2 regions of the Streptomyces sp. NPDC050211 genome follow, and region 2 is predicted to be linked to the other one. Evidence: riboswitches for the same ligand, from Rfam matches in the RefSeq annotation. Region 2 holds a riboswitch; the other holds the start of a gene.

Region 1 (3,233 bases), on a different contig from region 2:
GCCCATCGCGCCGAGCCCGACGGGGCGCCACTTGGCGTTGGAGCGGCCTGCCTGCTCGGTCGGGTAGAAGTTGATGTCGACGACGCGGTCCAGGAAGGTGACGGCGGTGCGGACCGCCTCGTCCAGCCGCTCCCAGTCGATGTCCCCGTCGTTCACGAACGCGCCGAGATTGACCGAACCCAGGTTGCACACCGCCGTCTCGCCGTCGTCCGTGACCTCCAGGATCTCTGTGCAGAGGTTGGAGGAGTGGACGACATGGCCGGGCTCGGCGGTCTGGTTGGCGGTGCGGTTGGCGGCGTCCTTGAAGGTCATCCAGCCGTTGCCGGTCTGCGCGAGGGTACGCATCATGCGGCCGTACAGGTCACGGGCCGGGATGGTCTTGCGCGCGAGCCCCGCGGCCTCCGCCTTCCGATAGGCGGCGTCGAACTCCTCGCCCCACAGGTCGGCCAGTTCGGGCACGTCGGCGGGGGAAAAGAGGGACCACACCCCGTCCGCGTTCACCCGGCGCATGAACTCGTCGGGGACCCAGTGCGCGAGGTTCAGATTGTGCGTACGGCGGGCGTCCTCACCGGTGTTGTCGCGCAGCTCCAGGAACTCCTCGATGTCGGAGTGCCAGGTCTCCAGATACACCGCCGCCGCGCCCTTGCGCCGGCCGCCCTGGTTCACGGCCGCGACCGAGGCGTCCAGGGTCTTCAGGAACGGGACGACGCCGTTGGAGTGCCCGTTCGTGCCGCGGATCAGTGAACCGCGGGAGCGGATGCGGGAGTAGGCGATGCCGATGCCCCCCGCGTGCTTCGAGAGGCGGGCCACCTGGTGGTAGCGGTCGTAGATGGAGTCCAGCTCGTCCTTGGGGGAGTCGAGGAGGTAGCAGGACGACATCTGGGGGTGCCGGGTGCCGGAGTTGAAGAGGGTGGGGGAGGAGGGGAGGTAGTCGAGGCGGCTCATCAGCCCGTAGAGCGCGGCGACTTCGTCGACGGACCTCGCGCTGTCGTCCTCGGCGAGACCGGCGGCGACGCGCAGCATGAAGTGCTGGGGCGTCTCGATCACCTTGCGGGTGAGGGGGTGCCGGAGGAGGTAGCGGGAGTGGAGCGTGCGGAGGCCGAAGTAGCCGAAGCGGTCGTCGGCCGCACGGTCGATCAGATGGTCCAGGCGGGCCGTGTGCAGCCGTACGAACTCGGCGGTGCGGTCGGCGATGAGGCCCTCGCGGTGGCCGACGGCGACCGACTCGGAGAACGACGTGACGCCCTGCGAGGCCGCCTCGGCGGCGATGCTGATCGTCAGGAGACGGGCGGCCAGCCGGGAGTACGCGGGGTCCTCCGAGATGAGGCCGGCCGCGGCCTCGGTGGCCAGCTCGCGCAACTCCGACTCGTCCGCTCGGGCCGACTTGCCGCGCAGCGCGGCGGCGGCGACCCGGCCGGGGTCGGCGTCGGGGAGGTCGGCGGTCAGCTCGGTCAGGGTCCGCAGCAGTGCGGTTCCCGGACCGTCGGTGTCCTGGATCGCTGAGGCCGGTTCGGCTGGCGCGATGGTCACGTGGGGCTCTCCCTCGCTCGGCACGGGGCCTTGCGGAGGGCAGGGGGCAGCACACGAGCGCACATGGCGTCGCGCCCACCGGCCCATTCCACGAGGCCCGGACGTCGGGCGCACCGGCCGGGTGGCCGGGCGCGCTGTCGGCAGGTCCTCGGACTGACTCCCATACGTGTATGAACACGCATGAGTACACCGTTGCGGGACAGTTCCGGATTCGCACCGGATTCCCCTGCGGCGACAGCGAGCATGAGCATACATCTTGTGCCGGGTTCTGGTGACACCCCTATATGTTGTGTCGCGGTGACTTCAGAGCGTCAATTCATAGGTGAGGAGAGTGAACTCGGTGCCCGGGATCGGGTTCCAGTCGCGTTCGGGGGCGCGGGTGAAGCCGAGACGCTCGTAGATGCGGTGGGCGGCGTGCATGGTGCGCTGGGTCGACAGGACGACGGCGGTGCGCTCCGCGGTTCTCGCCCGGTCGACGCAGGCTCGTACGAGGGCTTCTCCGGCGCCTTTGCCGCGGGCCGCGTGAGCCACGGCGAGCATGCGGATCTCCGCTTCTCCGGGGCGGGCGAGTTCGGCCATGGGGCCGGGGGAGGGGACGAAGGTGACTCCGCCGAGGAGTTGGTCGCCCTGTGTGGCCACGAGGACGTCGGCGTCGGCGGCGCGCTTCGCGATGTCTTTCAGTTCGCCCAGGTACCAGTCACTCTCGCCGAAGGTCAGGAGGCCGTCCTGGAGGTAGGCCTGGGCTGTGATGTCGCCGAGGGCTCCGTATTCGGTGGGTTCTACGGGCCGGATCACTATGTCCATGCAGGTGAGTGTGCCGGACAGGTACGACAACGGGCCGCCGGATTTCTCCGACGGCCCGTGCTCTGACGTACAGCTCAGTGAACGGCGCCGGCAGTCGCCGGAGGCAGTTCCGTCTTGACTCCCGGGTCGCCTGCCTCGCCCGTGTAGTCCTCCGGGCTTGTCTGGTCCACGCCCTCGGGGGCCTTCATCGCCTTCAGGGCGAAGGTGAGGACGACCGTCACCACGAGGTTCAGGACGAACGCCGTGAGGCCGATGTAGCCCATCTCGCCGATGCCGGGGATCTCCTTGTTGGAGCCGCCGAAGTGGTCCTGGGTCGGGGAGGCGACGCCGTACGCGGCGACTGTGCCGTAGATCATGCCGACCGCCCAGCCGGCGAGCAGGGCCCAGCGGTGGAACCAGCGGGTGAAGAGGCCGCCGACCAGGGCCGGGAAGGTCTGGAGGATCCAGATGCCGCCGAGGAGCTGGAAGTTGATCGCGACCGTCTTGTCCATGGTCAGGACGAAGACCAGTGCGCCCACCTTCACGAGCAGGGACACCAGCTTGGAGACCTTGGTCTCCTGCGCCGGCGTGGCGTCAGGCTTGATGAAGTCCTTGTAGATGTTGCGGGTGAAGAGGTTGGCCGCCGCGATGGACATGATCGCCGCCGGTACCAGCGCGCCGATGCCGATCGCCGCGAAGGCCACGCCCGCGAACCAGTCGGGGAACATGGTCTCGAACAGCTGCGGGATCGCCAACTGGCCGTTCTCCACCTTGATTCCGGCCGCGATCGCCATGAAGCCCAGCAGACCGAGCAGGCCCAGCATCAGCGAGTACAGCGGCAGGATCGTGGAGTTGCGGCGGATGACGTCACGGCTGCGGCTGGAGAGCACGGCCGTCACCGAGTGCGGGTACATGAACAG
Region 2 (3,233 bases):
TGATCATCGCCCCGCTGCACGGCCGCAACCACGCCCTGGGCAGCGTCGTCCTGATCCGCGGACTCGACCGGCCCGACTTCACCGGCGACGATCTGCTGGTGGCCTCCCAGCTCGCCACCCACACCGCCCTCGGGCTGGACAAGGCGATGCTGTACGAGCGTGAGGCATCCGTCGCCGACACGTTGCAGCGCACGATGCTCCCGCCGTCGCTGCCGGAGCCGCCCGGGGTCCGGCTGGCCAGCCGCTATCTGCCGGCCTCGCGGACCGCGCAGGTCGGCGGGGACTGGTACGACGCGATCCCGCTGCCCGGCAATCGCGTGGCCCTGGTGATCGGCGATGTGATGGGCCACTCCATGACCTCGGCCGCGATCATGGGCCAGCTGCGGACCAGCGTGCAGACCCTGGCCGGGCTCGACCTGCCCCCGGACGAGGTGCTGCACCACCTCGACGAGCAGGCGGCACGCCTGGGCAGCGAGCACACCGCGACCTGCCTGTACGCCTTGTACGACCCCGTCCTGCACCGGCTGATCGCGTCCAGCGCCAGCCACCTGCCGCCGGTGCTGCTGCGTCCCGACGGCGGCGTCGAGGTGCTGGACGTCCCGCCCGGAGCGCCGATCGGTGTCGGCAGCGGTGGATTCGAGTCGGTCGAGACACACGCGCCGGGCGGGGCGACCCTGCTGCTGTACACCGACGGCCTGGTCGAGTCCCGCGACTCGGACGTCATGACCGGCGTGGAGCGGCTCTGCGCCCGGCTGCGCGCGACCGGTTCAGGATCCGCGCCGCCGACCCTGGAAGACCTGTGCGACCAGGCCCTCGGCACCCTGGGCGCCGGTGACCGCGACGACGACATCGCGCTGCTAGCGGCCCGGTTCGAGGGCATCCTGCCGGAGACCGTCGCCTACTGGTACATGGCGCCGCGCCCGCAGACCGCGCGCCAGGCCCGCCGGCTGACTCGCAGGACCCTGCACGGCTGGGGCCTCGACGACCTGCTCGAATCCACCGAGCTGATGGTCAGCGAGGTGGTGGCCAACGCCGTGCGCTTCGCCTCCCGCCCGATCACCCTGCGGCTACTCTGCACGGACGTGCTGCGCTGCGAGGTCGGCGACGACTCGCCCGTGGTGCCGAGGATGCGCCACGCCCGGCTGAGCGACGAGGGCGGACGCGGGCTGTTCCTGGTCGACCAGCTGTCCGAGCGCTGGGGGGCAACTCGGGTGAGCACGGGCAAGGTTGTGTGGTTCGAGCAGCCGTTGCCCCCTGCGGGTTAAGCTGGCCGACGCAGCTGGTTCGCCCCCGTCCGCCAGGCGGGATGCGTCGCAAGAGGGAACCCGGTGGGAATCCGGGACTGCCCCGCAGCGGTGAACGGGAACGACCGCCGTCATACGCACTGGGTCCATGAAGCGGACCTGGGAAGCGACGGCCAGTAGATGTCTCCTCGTACGACGAGGAGACGTGCCCGTGAGTCCGAAGACCTGCCAACTGCCCGTGTGCGAACCACTCGTGCGCGGACATCCCGGTGACCTCGAGGGCGGGTCGGCGTACCACCGAGCGGACGGCCAGTGGCCGTTGCCGTCCGGTTGGTCACCCTTCGCGTTCTCGTCCCGTCTCCGGGATCTCAGGGATTCATCTCGCGAAGGAGATCTCCGTGACAAGCAAGCCCGCAGCCGCGGCAGCACGGGCCACCGTGTACGGCTACCCCCGCCAGGGCCCGCACCGGGAACTGAAGAAGGCGATCGAGGGCTACTGGAAGGGCCGCGTCACCGCCGACGCCCTCCGCGCCACCGCGGCCGAACTGCGGCGCGGCAACTGGCGGCAGCTGGCCGGGGCCGGCATCCACGAGGTGCCGACCGGTGACTTCTCGTACTACGACCACGTCCTCGACACCACCGTCATGGTCGGCGCGATCCCCGAGCGGCACCGGGCCGCCGTCGAAGCGGACGCCCTGGACGGCTACTTCGCCATGGCGCGCGGCACCCAGGACGTGGCGCCGCTGGAGATGACGAAGTGGTTCGACACCAACTACCACTATCTGGTCCCGGAGTTGGGCCCGGACACGGTGTTCACCGCCGACTCCGCCAAGCAGGTCGCCGAGCTGAAGGAAGCCCTCGCCCTGGGTCTGACGGCGCGTCCGGTCCTGGTCGGCCCCGTCACCTACCTCCTGCTCGCCAAGCCCGCCCCCGGCGTGGCCGCCGACTTCGACCCCATCACCCTCCTCGACCGGCTGCTCCCGGTGTACGCCGAGGTCCTCGCCGACCTGCGCGCCGCCGGCGCCGAGTGGGTGCAGCTGGACGAGCCCGCCCTCGTCCAGGACCGCACCCCGGCCGAACTGAACGCCGCCGAGCGGGCGTACCGGGAGCTCGGCGCCCTCACCGACCGGCCGAGGCTGCTGGTCGCCTCGTACTTCGACCGGCTCGGCGACGCGCTGCCGGTGCTGGCCAAGGCCCCGGTCGACGGGCTCGCGCTGGACTTCACCGAGGCCGCCGCCGCCAATCTGGACGCCCTCGCCGCGGTCGGCGGGCTGCCCGGCAAGCGGCTGGTCGCCGGTGTCGTCGACGGCCGCAACATCTGGGTCAACGACCTGTCGGCATCGCTCACCACGCTCGGCACCCTGCTGGGCCTGGCCGACAGGGTCGACGTCGCGGCCTCCTGCTCCCTGCTGCACGTCCCCCTCGACACGGCGGCCGAGCGGGACATCGAGCCGCAGATCCTGCGCTGGCTCGCCTTCGCCCGGCAGAAGACCACCGAGATCGTCACCCTCACCAAGGGCCTCGCCCGCGGCACCGACGCGATCACCGCCGAACTCGCCGCCAACCGCGCCGACCTGGCCTCCCGCGCCAACTCCCCCATCACCCGCGACCCGGCCGTACGGGCCCGCGCCACGGCCGTCACCGCCGCCGACGCCCGACGCTCCCAGCCGTACGCCGAGCGGGCCGCCGCCCAGCGCGCCCACCTCGGCCTGCCGCCGCTGCCGACCACCACCATCGGCTCGTTCCCGCAGACCGGCGAACTGCGTGCGGCGCGCGCGGACTTGAAGGCGGGCCGGATCGACACGGCCGGCTACGAGCACCGGATCAGGGCGGAGATCCAGGAGGTGATCTCCTTCCAGGAGAAGACCGGCCTGGACGTCCTGGTGCACGGTGAGCCCGAACGCAACGACATGGTCCAGTACTTCGCCGAGCAGCTCACCGGCTACCTCGCCACCCAGCACGGCTGGGTCCAGTCCTACGGCACCCGCT

The links. A riboswitch is a leader RNA that binds a small molecule or an ion and turns the genes downstream of it on or off. The one in region 2 is predicted to bind cobalamin.
Region 1: another riboswitch for cobalamin. It lies ahead of AB0I98_RS11500 (ribonucleoside-diphosphate reductase subunit alpha); the one in region 2 lies ahead of metE (5-methyltetrahydropteroyltriglutamate--homocysteine S-methyltransferase).

Annotation. Positions count from the first base shown of each region.
Region 1 covers NZ_JBFALC010000008.1:193,886-197,118, reverse strand. Annotated here, with positions in the region: gene AB0I98_RS11500 (ribonucleoside-diphosphate reductase subunit alpha) at 1-1,530, opposite strand, end outside; cobalamin riboswitch at 1,652-1,811, opposite strand; gene AB0I98_RS11495 (GNAT family N-acetyltransferase) at 1,834-2,334, opposite strand; gene mctP (monocarboxylate uptake permease MctP) at 2,409-3,233, opposite strand, start outside.
Region 2 covers NZ_JBFALC010000003.1:32,665-35,897, forward strand. Annotated here, with positions in the region: gene AB0I98_RS04165 (SpoIIE family protein phosphatase) at 1-1,265, shown strand, start outside; cobalamin riboswitch at 1,264-1,492, shown strand; gene metE (5-methyltetrahydropteroyltriglutamate--homocysteine S-methyltransferase) at 1,643-3,233, shown strand, end outside.